3 regions of the Saccharopolyspora sp. NPDC050642 genome follow, and region 1 is predicted to be linked to each of the others. Evidence: riboswitches for the same ligand, from Rfam matches in the RefSeq annotation. Region 1 holds a riboswitch; each other region holds the start of a gene.
What was found. A riboswitch is a leader RNA that binds a small molecule or an ion and turns the genes downstream of it on or off. The one in region 1 is predicted to bind thiamine pyrophosphate.

Region 2: it holds a riboswitch for thiamine pyrophosphate, as region 1 does, so the genes downstream of both, AB0H93_RS13190 (cytosine permease) here and thiO (glycine oxidase ThiO) in region 1, are expected to answer to the same signal.
Region 3: it holds a riboswitch for thiamine pyrophosphate, as region 1 does, so the genes downstream of both, thiD (bifunctional hydroxymethylpyrimidine kinase/phosphomethylpyrimidine kinase) here and thiO (glycine oxidase ThiO) in region 1, are expected to answer to the same signal.

The regions. Positions count from the first base shown of each region.
Region 1 is NZ_JBFAIN010000002.1:10,720-14,924, reverse strand. It holds gene AB0H93_RS03775 (S1 family peptidase) at 1-387, shown strand, start outside; gene thiE (thiamine phosphate synthase) at 464-1,135, opposite strand; TPP riboswitch at 1,467-1,572, shown strand; partial or broken gene thiO (glycine oxidase ThiO) at 1,560-2,690, shown strand; gene thiS (sulfur carrier protein ThiS) at 2,678-2,878, shown strand; gene AB0H93_RS03755 (thiazole synthase) at 2,969-3,733, shown strand; gene AB0H93_RS03750 (DUF3995 domain-containing protein) at 3,755-4,205, opposite strand, start outside.
Region 2 is NZ_JBFAIN010000006.1:264,256-268,460, reverse strand. It holds gene larE (ATP-dependent sacrificial sulfur transferase LarE) at 1-61, opposite strand, end outside; gene AB0H93_RS13200 (VOC family protein) at 247-630, opposite strand; gene AB0H93_RS13195 (helicase HerA-like domain-containing protein) at 805-1,740, shown strand; TPP riboswitch at 1,784-1,896, shown strand; gene AB0H93_RS13190 (cytosine permease) at 1,887-3,212, shown strand; gene AB0H93_RS13185 (helix-turn-helix transcriptional regulator) at 3,221-4,069, opposite strand; gene AB0H93_RS13180 (MBL fold metallo-hydrolase) at 4,198-4,205, shown strand, end outside.
Region 3 is NZ_JBFAIN010000021.1:18,945-23,149, forward strand. It holds gene AB0H93_RS27500 (hypothetical protein) at 1-96, opposite strand, end outside; gene AB0H93_RS27505 (hypothetical protein) at 341-1,081, opposite strand; gene AB0H93_RS27510 (hypothetical protein) at 1,180-1,551, shown strand; TPP riboswitch at 1,845-1,939, shown strand; gene thiD (bifunctional hydroxymethylpyrimidine kinase/phosphomethylpyrimidine kinase) at 1,927-2,724, shown strand; gene tenA (thiaminase II) at 2,834-3,544, shown strand; gene AB0H93_RS27525 (polysaccharide pyruvyl transferase family protein) at 3,902-4,205, opposite strand, start outside.

The DNA.
Region 1 (4,205 bases):
GACTACGGCTGGGTCCGGGTCGGCTCCGCCGACACCCCGCGCCCGCTGGTGAACCGGTACAACGGCAGCACCGTCGGCGTCGCGGGCTCCAGCGAGTCCGCCGTGGGCGCGTCCATCTGCCGCTCCGGCTCCACCACTGGCTGGCACTGCGGTTCGGTGCAGGCCAAGAACCAGACCGTGCAGTACCCGCAGGGCACGGTGACCGGCCTGACCCGCACCAACGTCTGCGCCGAGCCCGGCGACTCGGGCGGCTCCTGGCTGTCCGGTAGCCAGGCCCAGGGCGTGACCTCCGGCGGTTCGGGCAACTGCAGCTCCGGCGGCACGACCTACTTCCAGCCGGTGAACGAGATCCTGCAGGCCTACGGCTTGACCCTGCTCACCCAGTAAGCGCCACCAGACCGGCCCCCGGCACCCGGCCGGGGGCTGCGTCGCGTCCGGGGCGAAATCGCTCCGCCGCCGAGAGTTACGGCAGGCGGACGCGGAGCTCGCGGGCCGCGGCGCGCGGGTCCTCGGCCTCCGTGATCGCGCGGACCACGACGACCCGCTCCGCGCCGGCCTTGAGGGCCTGGTCCAGGTTGTCCGGGCCGATGCCGCCGATCGCGAACCACGGCCGGCCGTGGCCGCGGTGCTCCGCGGCGTGCTCCACCAGCTCCAGCCCGGCCGCCGAGCGGCCCGGCTTGGTCGGCGTCGTCCACACCGGGCCGGTGCAGAAGTAGTCCACGCCGGGCTCGGTCGCGGCGGCGTCCGCCTGCACCACGTCGTGCGTCGACCGGCCGATCGCGACGTGCTCGCCGACGATGCGCCGGGCGATCTCCACCGGCAGGTCGTCCTGCCCGAGGTGCAGGATGTCGGCCTCGGCGGCCATCGCGACATCGGCGCGGTCGTTGACCGCGAGCAGCGCGCCGTGCCGCAGGCACGCCTCGGCCAGCACCTCCAGCGCCGCCAGCTCGTGGCGGGCCTCCAGCGGGGCGCCGTTCGGGTTCTTGTCCCGCAGCTGGATGATGTCGACCCCGCCGGCCAAGGCGGCGTCCGCGAACTCCGCGAGATCACCGCGCTCGGCGCGCGCGTCGGTGCACAGGTACAGCCGCGCCTCGTCGAGGCGAGCGCGGATGCCGAAGCCGTCCAATCCAGGCATGCCCCACAGGGTAGCCTCCCGCGACGCGGCCGCCGGACCGCGCGAACGCGAGCACCGGCGCGCGTTCCCACTCGGCGCCCGAAATTTGTGAAAGTTGCTCGACCGCCTGTCTTTGAAGCGGCGCCAGCCGCTTAGCCCACCCTCGCAACTCGCACCGCCGCGGGTTCTCGGGCGTCGTCTGGCGAGGACAGCCCCGACGCGTCGTATTGGGCATACGTGTGTCGGGGCTCCCACAGTCCAGGCGGCGTCCGAGGTTCCGCTACCTGCACCGCTACGCAAAGTGAGTTCAAGACAGGTAACGACGTGGCGATCCTCGGCGGGTACGGTGGTTGGCGGTGAGCACGGGAGCCCGGGTGCCGGGCTGAGAGGGGGCGTTGGCCCCGACCGTCGAACCTGATCCGGGTCATGCCGGCGCAGGGAGCGTGGAGTGTCTGAAGAACGGAACAAACGCGTCGTCGTCGTAGGCGGCGGCGTGATCGGCATGTCCGTGGCGTGGCGCGCAGCCGCTGCCGGGCATCATGTGCAACTCGTCGACGCCGAACCGGCGTCCGGGGCGTCGAACGTGGCCGGCGGGATGCTGGCGCCGCTCGCCGAGGCGTGGCCCGGCGAAGAGGAACTGCTGGAACTGGGCGCGGCGTCGCTGCGGCTCTGGCCGGAGTTCGCCGACGAACTCGCCCGGGCCTCGGGCCTGCCTTCGGGGCTGCGCTGCGAGGGAACCCTGGTCGTCGGCGTCGACAGCGCGGACCGCGCGGAGCTCGACAACCTGGCCGAGTACCTCGCCAGGCTCGGCCGCGCCGTCACCCGCCTGACCGGCCGGGAGGTGCGGCGGCTCGAACCGTCGCTGGGCCCGGCGGTGCGCGGCGGGCTCGAAGTGCCGGGCGATCTCGCGGTCGACAACCGCCTCGCGCTGGCCGCGTTGCGCGCGGCCGCGACCGCGGCGGGCGTCGAGTTCGTCGCGACGAACGCGAAGCACGTCCGGCCCGGCGCGGTGGAGCTCGAAGATTCCACTGTGGACTGCGATGTCGCGGTGATCTCGGCGGGCGTGCATTCGGGCGCGCTGCATCCCGCGCTGCGGGACCGGATTCGGCCGGTGAAGGGCGAAATCCTCCGCCTGCGCGCGCGGAGCACGGCGCTGCCGCCACCGAGCCGGACGATCCGCGGCCCGGTGCGCGGGCGGCAGACCTACCTCGTGCCGCGCGACGACGGCGGCCTGGTGCTCGGTGCCACCCAGTACGAGGTGGGGTTCGACACCGAGGTCACCGTGGGCGGGGTGCGGGACCTGATCGCCGACGCCGAGCGGCTGATGCCGGGCATCGCCGAATACCGGCTGGTCGAGGCCGCGGCCGGGCTGCGCCCGAGCACCGACGACAACCTGCCGGTGCTCGGCTGGCTGGAACCCGGCGTCCTGGCGGCCACCGGGCACCACCGCGGCGGCTTCCTGCTCGCCCCGGTGACGGTCGAGGCGGCGCTCGCGCTGCTGCGCGACGAGGAACCCGCTGTCGAGATCAAGGCCGCCGATCCGAGCCGATGGGGAGGACACCAGTGCACGTCGTGATCAACGGGGAGACCCGGCAGGTCGCCGCCGACGCAACGCTCGCGGCGGTGCTGCGGGAGTTCGGGGTGCCCGAGCGGGGCGTGGCCGTGGCGCTGGACGGCGCCGTGGTGCCGCGCGCCCTGTGGCCGGGCACCGCGCTGCGCCCCGATGCCGCGATCGAGGTCCTCACCGCAGTGCAGGGCGGCTGACGCCCCTCCGGCCCGAACCCCTTGCGGGGCAACAGAAGCACACCGGATCCCGCGCTACCCGGATTCGGTGGACCCGTTGTTAGGAGAGTCATGGACGACCCGTTGGTGATCGCCGGCCGCGAGTTCGGTTCGCGGCTGATCACCGGGACCGGAGGGGCGACGAACCTCGCGGTCCTGGAGCGCGCGCTGATCGCGTCCGGAACCGAGCTGACGACCGTGGCGATGCGCCGCGCCGACGCCGGCGGCGGCACCGGGGTGCTCGACCTGCTGCGCAAGCTCGGCATCGAAGCGCTGCCGAACACGGCGGGCTGCCGGACCGCGGCGGAGGCCGTGCTGACCGCGCAGCTGGCGCGGGAGGCGCTGGAGACGAACTGGGTCAAGCTGGAGGTCGTCGCCGACGAGGACACCCTGCTGCCCGACCCGGTGGAGCTGCTCGACGCCGCGGAACAACTGGTCGACCAGGGCTTCGTGGTGCTGGCCTACACCAACGACGACCCGGTGCTGGCGCTGAAGCTGGAGGAGACCGGCTGCGCCGCGGTGATGCCGCTCGGCTCGCCGATCGGCACCGGCTTGGGCATCCGGAACCCGCACAACATCGAGATGATCGTCTCCCGCGCGTCGGTGCCGATCGTGCTGGACGCGGGCATCGGCACGGCCTCGGACGCGGCGCTGGCGATGGAGCTCGGCTGCTCGGCGGTGCTGCTGGCCACGGCGGTCACCCGGGCCCAGGACCCGGAGCGCATGGCGGCCGCGATGCGGGCGGCGGTCGAGGGAGGCCGCCTCGCGGCCCTGGCGGGCCGGATCCCCAAGCGCTTCTGGGCGCAGGCGTCCAGCCCCGGCCGTCCCCTGGAGTGAGCCGACCGCCCCGACGAGTCCTCAGTGGACCGTCGGGGCCGGGCGGTCCATGCTCAGCCGCCAGCCGGCCAATGTCCAGCACGCGCCCCAGAGCAAGAAGAACGGCGACCACAGCAGCAGGTCCCAGAGCGCCAGGTCGCGGGCCAGAGCGGCGTGCTCGGGCGGCGGCACGTCGATCCCGGTGAGGACCAACGTGTCGGAGACGAAGCCGAAGCCCAGCGGACCGATCGACCGGACGATCATGAGGATCCCGAGCGTCCAGGCGATCGTCAGCAGCAGCCGGCGCGGGAGGGGCGCGCGCCAGGGCCGGGTGGTGGCCAGCGCGACGACGATGCCGACCACCGCGGCAGCGGCCAGCACCCAGTGGCTCGCCACGAACAATGGATCGCGGGCGAGCAATCGTTCGCGCAGGTCCGGCCGCAGCGGGTCCTTGTCGGCCAGCGCATTGGCCCCCAGCGCCTGCGCCAGCTTC
Region 2 (4,205 bases), on a different contig from region 1:
CCACGAGGGCCTCCTCCGCGCCGATCCGTTGCCGGAGACGATCGAGTTCGGGCACGCTCACGGTGGCTCCTTTCCTCCGCCTTCGACCGCCCGGCGACGGGAACGCCACGGTCCCGGACAGGTGGTCTGACCACACTCTAACCGGATTCGGCGGAAGATCCCATCCCCCTGGAGCACGCGCGCGCGAGCGCGCTGGGCGGCTGCCGCGGCCCAACGCGCTCTCCGTGCCTGACCAGGGGGAATCTGCTACCGGCCGCTGCCGTAGGGCTTGGTGAGGATCTCCAGGGCGTGGCCGTCGGGGTCGTCGAAGTAGACGCCGCGACCGCCGTCCCGGGTGTTGATCTCACCCGCCTCCTGGTGCGCCGGGTCGGCCCAGTACGGCAGCTCCTGCGCCTTGATCCGCCCGAAGATCTCGTCGAACTCCTCGTCGCTGACCAGGAACGCGTAGTGCTGCGGGACGATCTTCTCGTCGGTCTCCAGGTAGTCCAGCGTGACGTCGTTGCTCGTCTGGACGCACATGAACGGGCCGAACGGTTCCGGGTCCGGGAGGCCGAGCAGGTCGGCCACGAACCGCGCGTGGGCGACCTTGTCGGACGTGGCGACGATGGTGTGGTTGAGCTGGACGGGCATGGTGTTCTCTCTTTCCTCGTCGTGTTCCGATGTTCCCGAGGCTAGGAGTTGCACCAAGGTCGAGGTCAATACCGACCCTGGCCAGTATCGCTCGTCCGGGTGGCGCGTCGCCCTGGCGGGTACCCGGCGGCATAGCGTCGAGCGGGCGGGAACCGGCGAGGAGCGGAGGGCGCGGTGGCGGGCAACGCGGCACAGGAGATCGCTTCGGGCTACGCGACCGAAGGCGCGGCGGTCGAGCTCGGCGCGGTGGTCGTCGACGGCTCGGTCGATGCCGCTGCCGCCGTGCGGATCCCGCTGGCGACGATGAACCGGCACGGCCTGGTGGCGGGCGCGACCGGCACGGGCAAGACGAAGACGCTGCAGCTGCTGGCCGAACAACTGTCCGACGCGGGCGTGCCGGTGCTGCTCGCCGACGTCAAGGGCGACCTCTCCGGCCTGTCCGCTCCCGGGGAGGGCGGGGGCAAGGTGGCGGCCCGCGCCGCCGAGGTCGGCGACGACTGGCGGCCCGCGGCGTTCCCCGTGCAGTTCCTGTCGCTGGGCACCGACGGCCGGGGCGTGCCGATCCGCGCGACCGTGACCGGCTTCGGGCCGCTGCTGCTGGCGAAGGTGCTCGGCCTGAACGCGACGCAGGAGTCGACGCTGGGCCTGATCTTCCACTGGGCAGACGAGCGCGGGCTGGCGCTGCTGGACATCAAGGACCTGCGCTCGGTGATCCAGTACCTGACCAGCGACGAGGGGAAGGCCGAGCTCAAGGGCATCGGCGGGGCCTCGGCCGCGAGCGCGGGCGTGATCCTGCGGGCGCTGTCCAATTTGGAGGCCCGGGGCGGGGACGAGTTCTTCGGCGAACCGGAGCTGGCGGTCGCCGACCTGCTCCGGCATGGGAAGTACGAGCAGACCGTAGATCGGGAATCCGCATACGAACTCCTGGCGAAGAAGATCGCCGCCGCGCCCGAGATGCTGGAAAAGCCTGAAGTGCCGGAAAAGTCGGAAGCGTCGGGGTTCCTGGAGAAGGCGATGGGCAATCCCGCGGTGCGGTCGTTCTTCCGCTCCGCGGCGAGCGCGCTGGGGCGGGAGATCACCCGCGGCTTGTTCGGCAACCGCCGCCGGTGACCCGGCTGGCATCGGTCACCTGATCGGGGTAGGGTGTCGCCGACTCAATCCACGCGGGAGCTCGGGCGTACCGGGCTGAGAGGGTGGCACCACCGCGCCGCCGACCGCAGAACCTGTCCGGATAATGCCGGCGTAGGGAGCTGTTGATGGCGCTTGACGTCGATCGTGCCGAAGTTCCGCACACCCTGGACGAACCGGCGCCGAAGACGCTCGGCGTGCTCGATCAGGGCGCGTTCTGGGGCAACCTCGGGGTGAGCCTGCTCGGCTTCAGCGGTGCGCTGGCCGTGCTCGCGCCGGCCGGTGTGCCGCAGCTGTCGTTCGCCGCCGCCGTCACCGCGTGCGTGGTGGGCACCGTGATCGGCAGCATCATGGTCGGCCTCGCGGCGGTTCCGGGAGCGCGCACCGGCGCCCCGGCGATGATGCTGCTGCGCGGCCTGTTCGGCACCAAGCTGTCGTACCTGCCGACGGTGCTGAACATCCTGCAGCTGATCGGCTGGGGAACCTTCGAACTCCTGGTGATCGCGCAGGGCGCGGAGGCGTTGTTCGGCGGCGGCCCGCACTGGTTGTACGTGCTGGTGGCCGGTGCGCTGACCACCGTGCTCACGCTGCGCCCGCTCGGCGCGCTGCGCCTGCTGCGCCGCTACGTCAGCATCGCGGTGGCGATCGCCATGGTGTACTTCTTCGTCCAGCTGCTGCGGCAGCCGCTGCCGGACATGAACACCGGTTCCTGGCAGGGCTTCTGGCCCGGCGCGGACGCTGCGCTGGCGGTCGCGGTGTCCTGGATCCCGGTCGCCTCGGACTACTCGCGGCACTCGAAGTCGGTGTCCGGCGCGTTCACCGCCGCGACGGTGGGCTACTCGGTCACCCAGATCGCCTGCTACCTGCTGGGGCTGATCGGGCTGGCGATGGTGGCCGGCGACGCGGACAAGGTGTTCGACCCGATGCTGGCCGTGCCGCTCGGGGTGATCTTCTTCGGCATCCTGGTGCTGCGCGAGGTCGACCAGTCCTTCGCCAACACCTACTCGACCGCGGTCTCCATCCAGAACCTGCGGCCCAGCGCCGACCGCCGGGTGCTGTGCGTGATCATCGGGGCGTTGATCACGCTGCTCGCGCTGACCCTGGACATCGCCGAGTTCTCGAACTTCCTGCTGCTGATCGGCTCGGTGTTCGTGCCGATGTTCGGCGTGCTGGCGGTGGACTACTTCCTGCACGGCCGCCGCCGCAGCTACGACCTGTCCGCGCAGGCCCCGTCCCGCTGGGGCATGCTGCTGGCCTGGTTCCTGGGCTTCGCGGCGTTCCAGCTGATCAACCCGGGCGAACTCGGCTGGTGGAGCCGGCTGTGGACCGGTCTGCGGGACGCGCTCGGCTTCACCGTCCCGGCGTGGATGAGCGCCGCGCTCACGTCGTTCGTCGTGGCCGCCCTGGCGGCCGCGATCATCGGCGCCTTCCGCCGCCGCGGCGCGGAGAGCTGAGACGCGCGCTAATCCCGCGCACGCATCGCGAGCAGCTTGATCGCGTTCTCCGCACCGGAGCCGTCCGCGGTCGTGACCACGACCACGGACTGCTCCGGCGAGCGGGCCGGCACGAGGATCTGCTGCGCGACCGCGAGCGGGCCCACCAGCGGATGGCGCAGCTCGTACTCGTCCGCTTCGCAGGGTTTGACCCGGTGATCGCTCCACAGCGCCGCGAATTCCGGGCTCTTCATGGACAGTTCGCCGACGAGCGAGGCCAGCAGGGCGTCTTCGGGATGCCGCCCCGCGACCTGCCGGAGGTTGCCGACCACGGCGCGCGCCTTGCGCTGCCAGTCCGCGTAGAGGTCGCGGGTGTGCGGGTCGAGGAACAGCATCCGGGCCATGTTCGGCCGGTCCGCCGGGCGTTCCGGAGCGGTTCGGTCGAGGTGCCCGGCCAGCAGTGCGTGGCCCAGCGCGTTCCAGGCCAGCACGTCGGTCCGCCTGCCGAGGACCAGCGCGGGCACGGCCTCGAACGATCGCATCAGGTCGCGGGTCAAGGGGTCGAGCCGTTCCAGCGGCGGGCGGCGCTGTGGTCGGGGACGTCGCGAGGCGAGCTGGTGGAGGTGTTCGCGCTCGTGCTCGTCGAGCCGCAGGGCTCCGGCGAGGGCGTCCAGGATCGCGTCGGAGGCGTTGACCGACTGGCCCTGCTCTAGACGCGTGTAATAGGACACACTCACCCCGGCCAGCTGCGCCAGTTCTTCCCGCCGCAACCCCGCCACGCGTCGCCGCTCGTGGAACTCGGGCAGGCCGACGTCGTCGGGGCGCAGGCGCGCACGCCGTGCCCGGAGGAACTCGCCCAGCAAGCCAGGAACACCCATACCCGCAGTATCCGCCCCGCTCGGCCGGTGAGCCTGACCCTGCCGGGGGTAGGCGAACGCGGGTCTGGCCGGTCGGCGCACCGGGGTCGCACGGTGGACGGAACACCAGCGAACACCCCGGAGGGGACATGCGCGA
Region 3 (4,205 bases), on a different contig from region 1:
CAGCACGACGTTCTCCTGGTTGACGAACACCGACATGTCCCGACGTCTGCCGGCGACATCGCGGCAGCTCACGTGCCACTGCTTGGTGGGCTCCACGATCCCCAGCCTCCCTGTTGCAGTCCGCGCGCTCTGCCTCCAGCGCGCGGTATTGATCGAGGGACGCGGTTGGGTATGAACCGTGACGGCATATGACAAGATCAGTCGCGGGAGTGGCTCAGAACACATCTCCATCGGGTTATCTGGAAATTTCGAGTGATCGTTCACTCGAACGGCGGTTCCCGGAAAAGCAGAAGTCCGCAGCTCCGTTCGAAGCTGCGGACGTGAGTCGGCGGGCTGGGGCTCAGACCGGGCGGACCACCAGGCCGTTCGCCTCGGCGGTGAAGGTGACCGCCGCTTCTTCGAAGTCGGCGATCGGCAGCTCGTCGCGGACCAGCCGGTGCGGCGCGTCGAAGGCCTCCACCCGGATCTCGCCGGTGCTCAGCGTGCGCTCCGGGAAGTCCACGCCGCCGACCTTGACCTCCAGCTCGCTGCCCTGCACCGCGATGGTCAACCAACCGCCGGGCACCGTCAGCTGCTCGCCGTCGTAGGTCAGGGTGAGCCGGCTGGCGGCGGGGTCCTCGGAGCGGACGGCGACGTGCGAGATCGCGACGTCGCGGTGGCCCGAGTCGCCGGCCAGGGCGATCACGTCCCGCGTGACCTCCTCGGCCGGGCCGTCGCCCGGCTTCGGCGTGAGCACCGGGGCGCGCAGCTCGGCGGCCACCCGGTAGGGCTGCCACGACCCGGCGCCGATCAGGTTGACCACCGCGGTGACGTCGACGTCGGCCAGCAGCCGGGCGCTGCCCGGAGCCGGCGTCACTTCGACGGCGTCGACGTCGCGCCGGTTCAGCAGCTCGCGCAGCGCCTTCGCGCGCTGCCTGCTGTTGCGGTCGAATCCGCGGGTGATCGCCACCGTCCCCGAGCCGGCGGCCGCCACGGCGGCTTCGGTCAGGTCCGCCAGCGGGGCCCAGATCCGGGCGGGATCCTCCGGCCGGGGTTGCCGGCGGGAACGGGCGAAGCTCGGGGCATCGGTCGTGGTTTCCATCATCAACCACTTTAGTCCGCGATGAAGGGTCCCCTTGCCTACCGGTGGGTGCCTTCACGGTGTGAATTCGATCGCTGTGCCGATTCCGCCCGGGTCGCGTGGGCCGATCGGAGCAGGCGGACGGCTCGGCGATCGGAGTGGTCCGGCCGCCGAACGGTCTTGTCGCGCGGCGCACCTGGGGCAATGCTGGGGCGATCATCGAGGGGAGCGGGATGACCGAGGTGCACTTCCCCGAACTCGGGCGCAGGCAGGCCGGTCGCGATCCGGCGCGCGGCGTGCTGGTGTGCTGGCTGGTCGCGGACGGCAGCCGGGTGCGCGTGGGCGACCGGTTGGCGGAGATCCGGGTGGGCGGCGATCGCTGCGGTCGGACGGTCGGCTGGGTTTCCGCGCTGGCCACCGGCACGCTGTGGCACCAGGTGCGGCCCGGCGAGGTGCTCACCGCCGGCGTGGTGGTGGGCCTGATCGACTGAGAGCTGCCCGGGAGGCTGCGGCAGCGCGGGCTTTTGCGCTTTGAAGCGGCGAAGCCGCGTAGCCCACCCTCGCAACTCGCACCGCCGCGGGTTCTCAGACCGTGCCCGCCCTTCTGGGCTACTGGGCGAGGCCAGTCCCCGATGCCGCGTGGTCATTCGCAAGTCGGGGATCCCGGAGTCCAGGCGGCGTCTGTAACTCCCGCAGGGGGCCGCTACTTGCACCGCCACGCAGAACGAGTTCGGAAACAGCAAGGCGGGCGTGGTCGCGGGCCGGGCCCGGTTGTTAGGTTGGTGGCAGTGACGCGGGGTGCCCGGCTGCCGGGCTGAGAACAGACCCGTTGAACCTGACCTAGCTCGTACTAGCGGAGGGACGTCATGGTTCCCAATGTGCTGACCATCGCCGGCACCGACCCCAGCGGCGGAGCAGGCGTGCAGGCCGACCTGAAGACCTTCTCGGCGCACGGCGCCTACGGCATGTCCGTGATCACCGCGCTGGTCGCGCAGACGACCACCGGGGTTTCCGAGGTCCACGAGGTGCCGCCGGAGTTCATCACCGCGCAGCTGGTCACGTTGCTCGACGACGTGCGGGTGGACGCGGTCAAGATCGGCATGCTGGCCAACGCCGAGGTGATCCGCGCGGTGGTCGAGGTGCTCGACCGCTACGCGCCGCCGCACGTCGTGCTGGACCCGGTGATGGTCGCCAAGAGCGGGGACCGGCTGCTCGCCCCGGAAGCGGTCGGCGCGCTGCGCGAGGAACTGCTGCCGCGGGTGGACCTGATCACCCCGAACCTGCCGGAGGCCGCGGACCTGCTGGGCGAGCCGGAGCTCACCGACCCCGCCGACATGCCCGCGCAGGCCGAGCGGCTGGCCGGGCTGGGGGCGAAGCAGGTGCTGCTCAAGGGCGGCCACCTCGACGGCGGGACCAGCGTGGACCTGCTGTACGGCGACGGGATCGCCGAGTTCCTCTCCAGCGAGCGGGTCGCGACCACCAACGACCACGGCACCGGCTGCACGCTGTCGGCCGCGATCGCCGCGCTGCGGCCGCAGCGCGGCGACTGGCTCGAAGCGGTGCGCGAGGCCAAGGAGTACCTGACGGAGGCCCTGCGCGCCTCCGACCGGCTCGACGTGGGCCACGGCCACGGCCCGGTCCACCACTTCCACCACTGGTGGTGACCCGGCGACCCGCCCTGCCGCAATTTCAATGGAAATCGGACCTTCGATTTCCATTGAAATTGCGTGCGCCGTTCGCCGCGGTGCCGAGACACGATCACGAGAGGTTCTGATGAGCAAGTTGCCCGCTCCGCCCGCCGACGGTTTCTGCGCCAAGGCTTGGGCGCACACCGCCGATCTGCAGCAGGCGATCGTCGAGCACCCGTTCAACGCCGCGCTGACCGACGGCACCCTGGACCGCGACCGCTTCGCGTTCTACATCGTGCAGGACGCGCGCTACCTGGTCGGTTTCGCGCAGGCGCTGGCCGCCGCCGCGACGCGCGCCGACAACGCCGAGGACGCCGCGTTCCTCGCCGGCGCCTCGCAGGGCGCGCTGGTCGAGGAGCGCCGGTTGCACGCCGGGTACGTCGCCGAGTTCGGCCTGTCCGACGCCGAGATCGCCGGGATCGGCACGTCCCCGTCCTGCCTGGCCTACACCTCGTTCCTGCGCGCGAACGCGCTGACCGAGGCGTATCCGGTGCTGCTGGCGGCGATCCTGCCGTGCTTCTGGGTGTACCAGCACGTCGGCACCGCGATCCTGGAGGCCACCGGAGGCGCCGAGGGCCACCCGTACCGGGCGTGGATCCAGACCTACGCCGACGACGAGTTCGCCGCGGCCGTGCTGACCGCCCGCGACCTCACCGATCGGGTCGCCGAGGCCGCGGACGACGAGACCCGGCAGCGGATGCTCGAAGCGTTCACCCGGGCCACCGAGTACGAGTGGCTGTTCTGGAACAGCGCCTGGATCAAGGAGGAATGGCCCACCGCGCGCTTCCTCGGCTGAGGATTTCCCGGCTCGTCCGCGCGGCGGCGCAAGTTGCGCGGGCGGGTCGGGCGGCAGCGGGCCCACGGGCGAAACCCGTTGCGAGGTGGGAATAATCCGCGCCGACTCGATGTGACCGGGCGCACATGTTGCACCGCTAACGTATCGTGCGGTGCAGCGATGCTCTCTGCGAGACGCCCGTCCGGGCGAGGAGCAAAGCGTGGATTCTTCCACCCGTGGACGGAGTTTCGTCGGCCGTGGGCACTTCTCTTCTGATCGTCATCGCGGGCATGCTGGTGCCCGTGCTGGCGGCTGCGCCGTTCTACATCGCCGACCGCCGTCGGCAGCGCGAAGACATCGCGGGCGGCGAGGAGTAGCTCAGCGCCCGTAGATCGCCTTCGCGAGTTCTTCCTTTGCCTGCTTCAGTTCTCGCAGCACGTCGGTGGCGAATCCGCCGCTGGTCGGCATGGCCGGGACCCGCAGTCCTTCGCTGAGCGTCCAGCCGGAACCGCGGTCGATCAGCGACCGGTGCTTGTTGGTGTAGTAGCCCGAGTTGATCGACACCGCGACCCCGTGCGCCCCGGCCGCCGCGGCCATCAGGTGCAGGTGGAACCGGCTGGACAGCCAGCGCTGCCCACCCGTCGCGGGCAGCCCGGCGTCCATGATCTCGGCGAACGGGTAG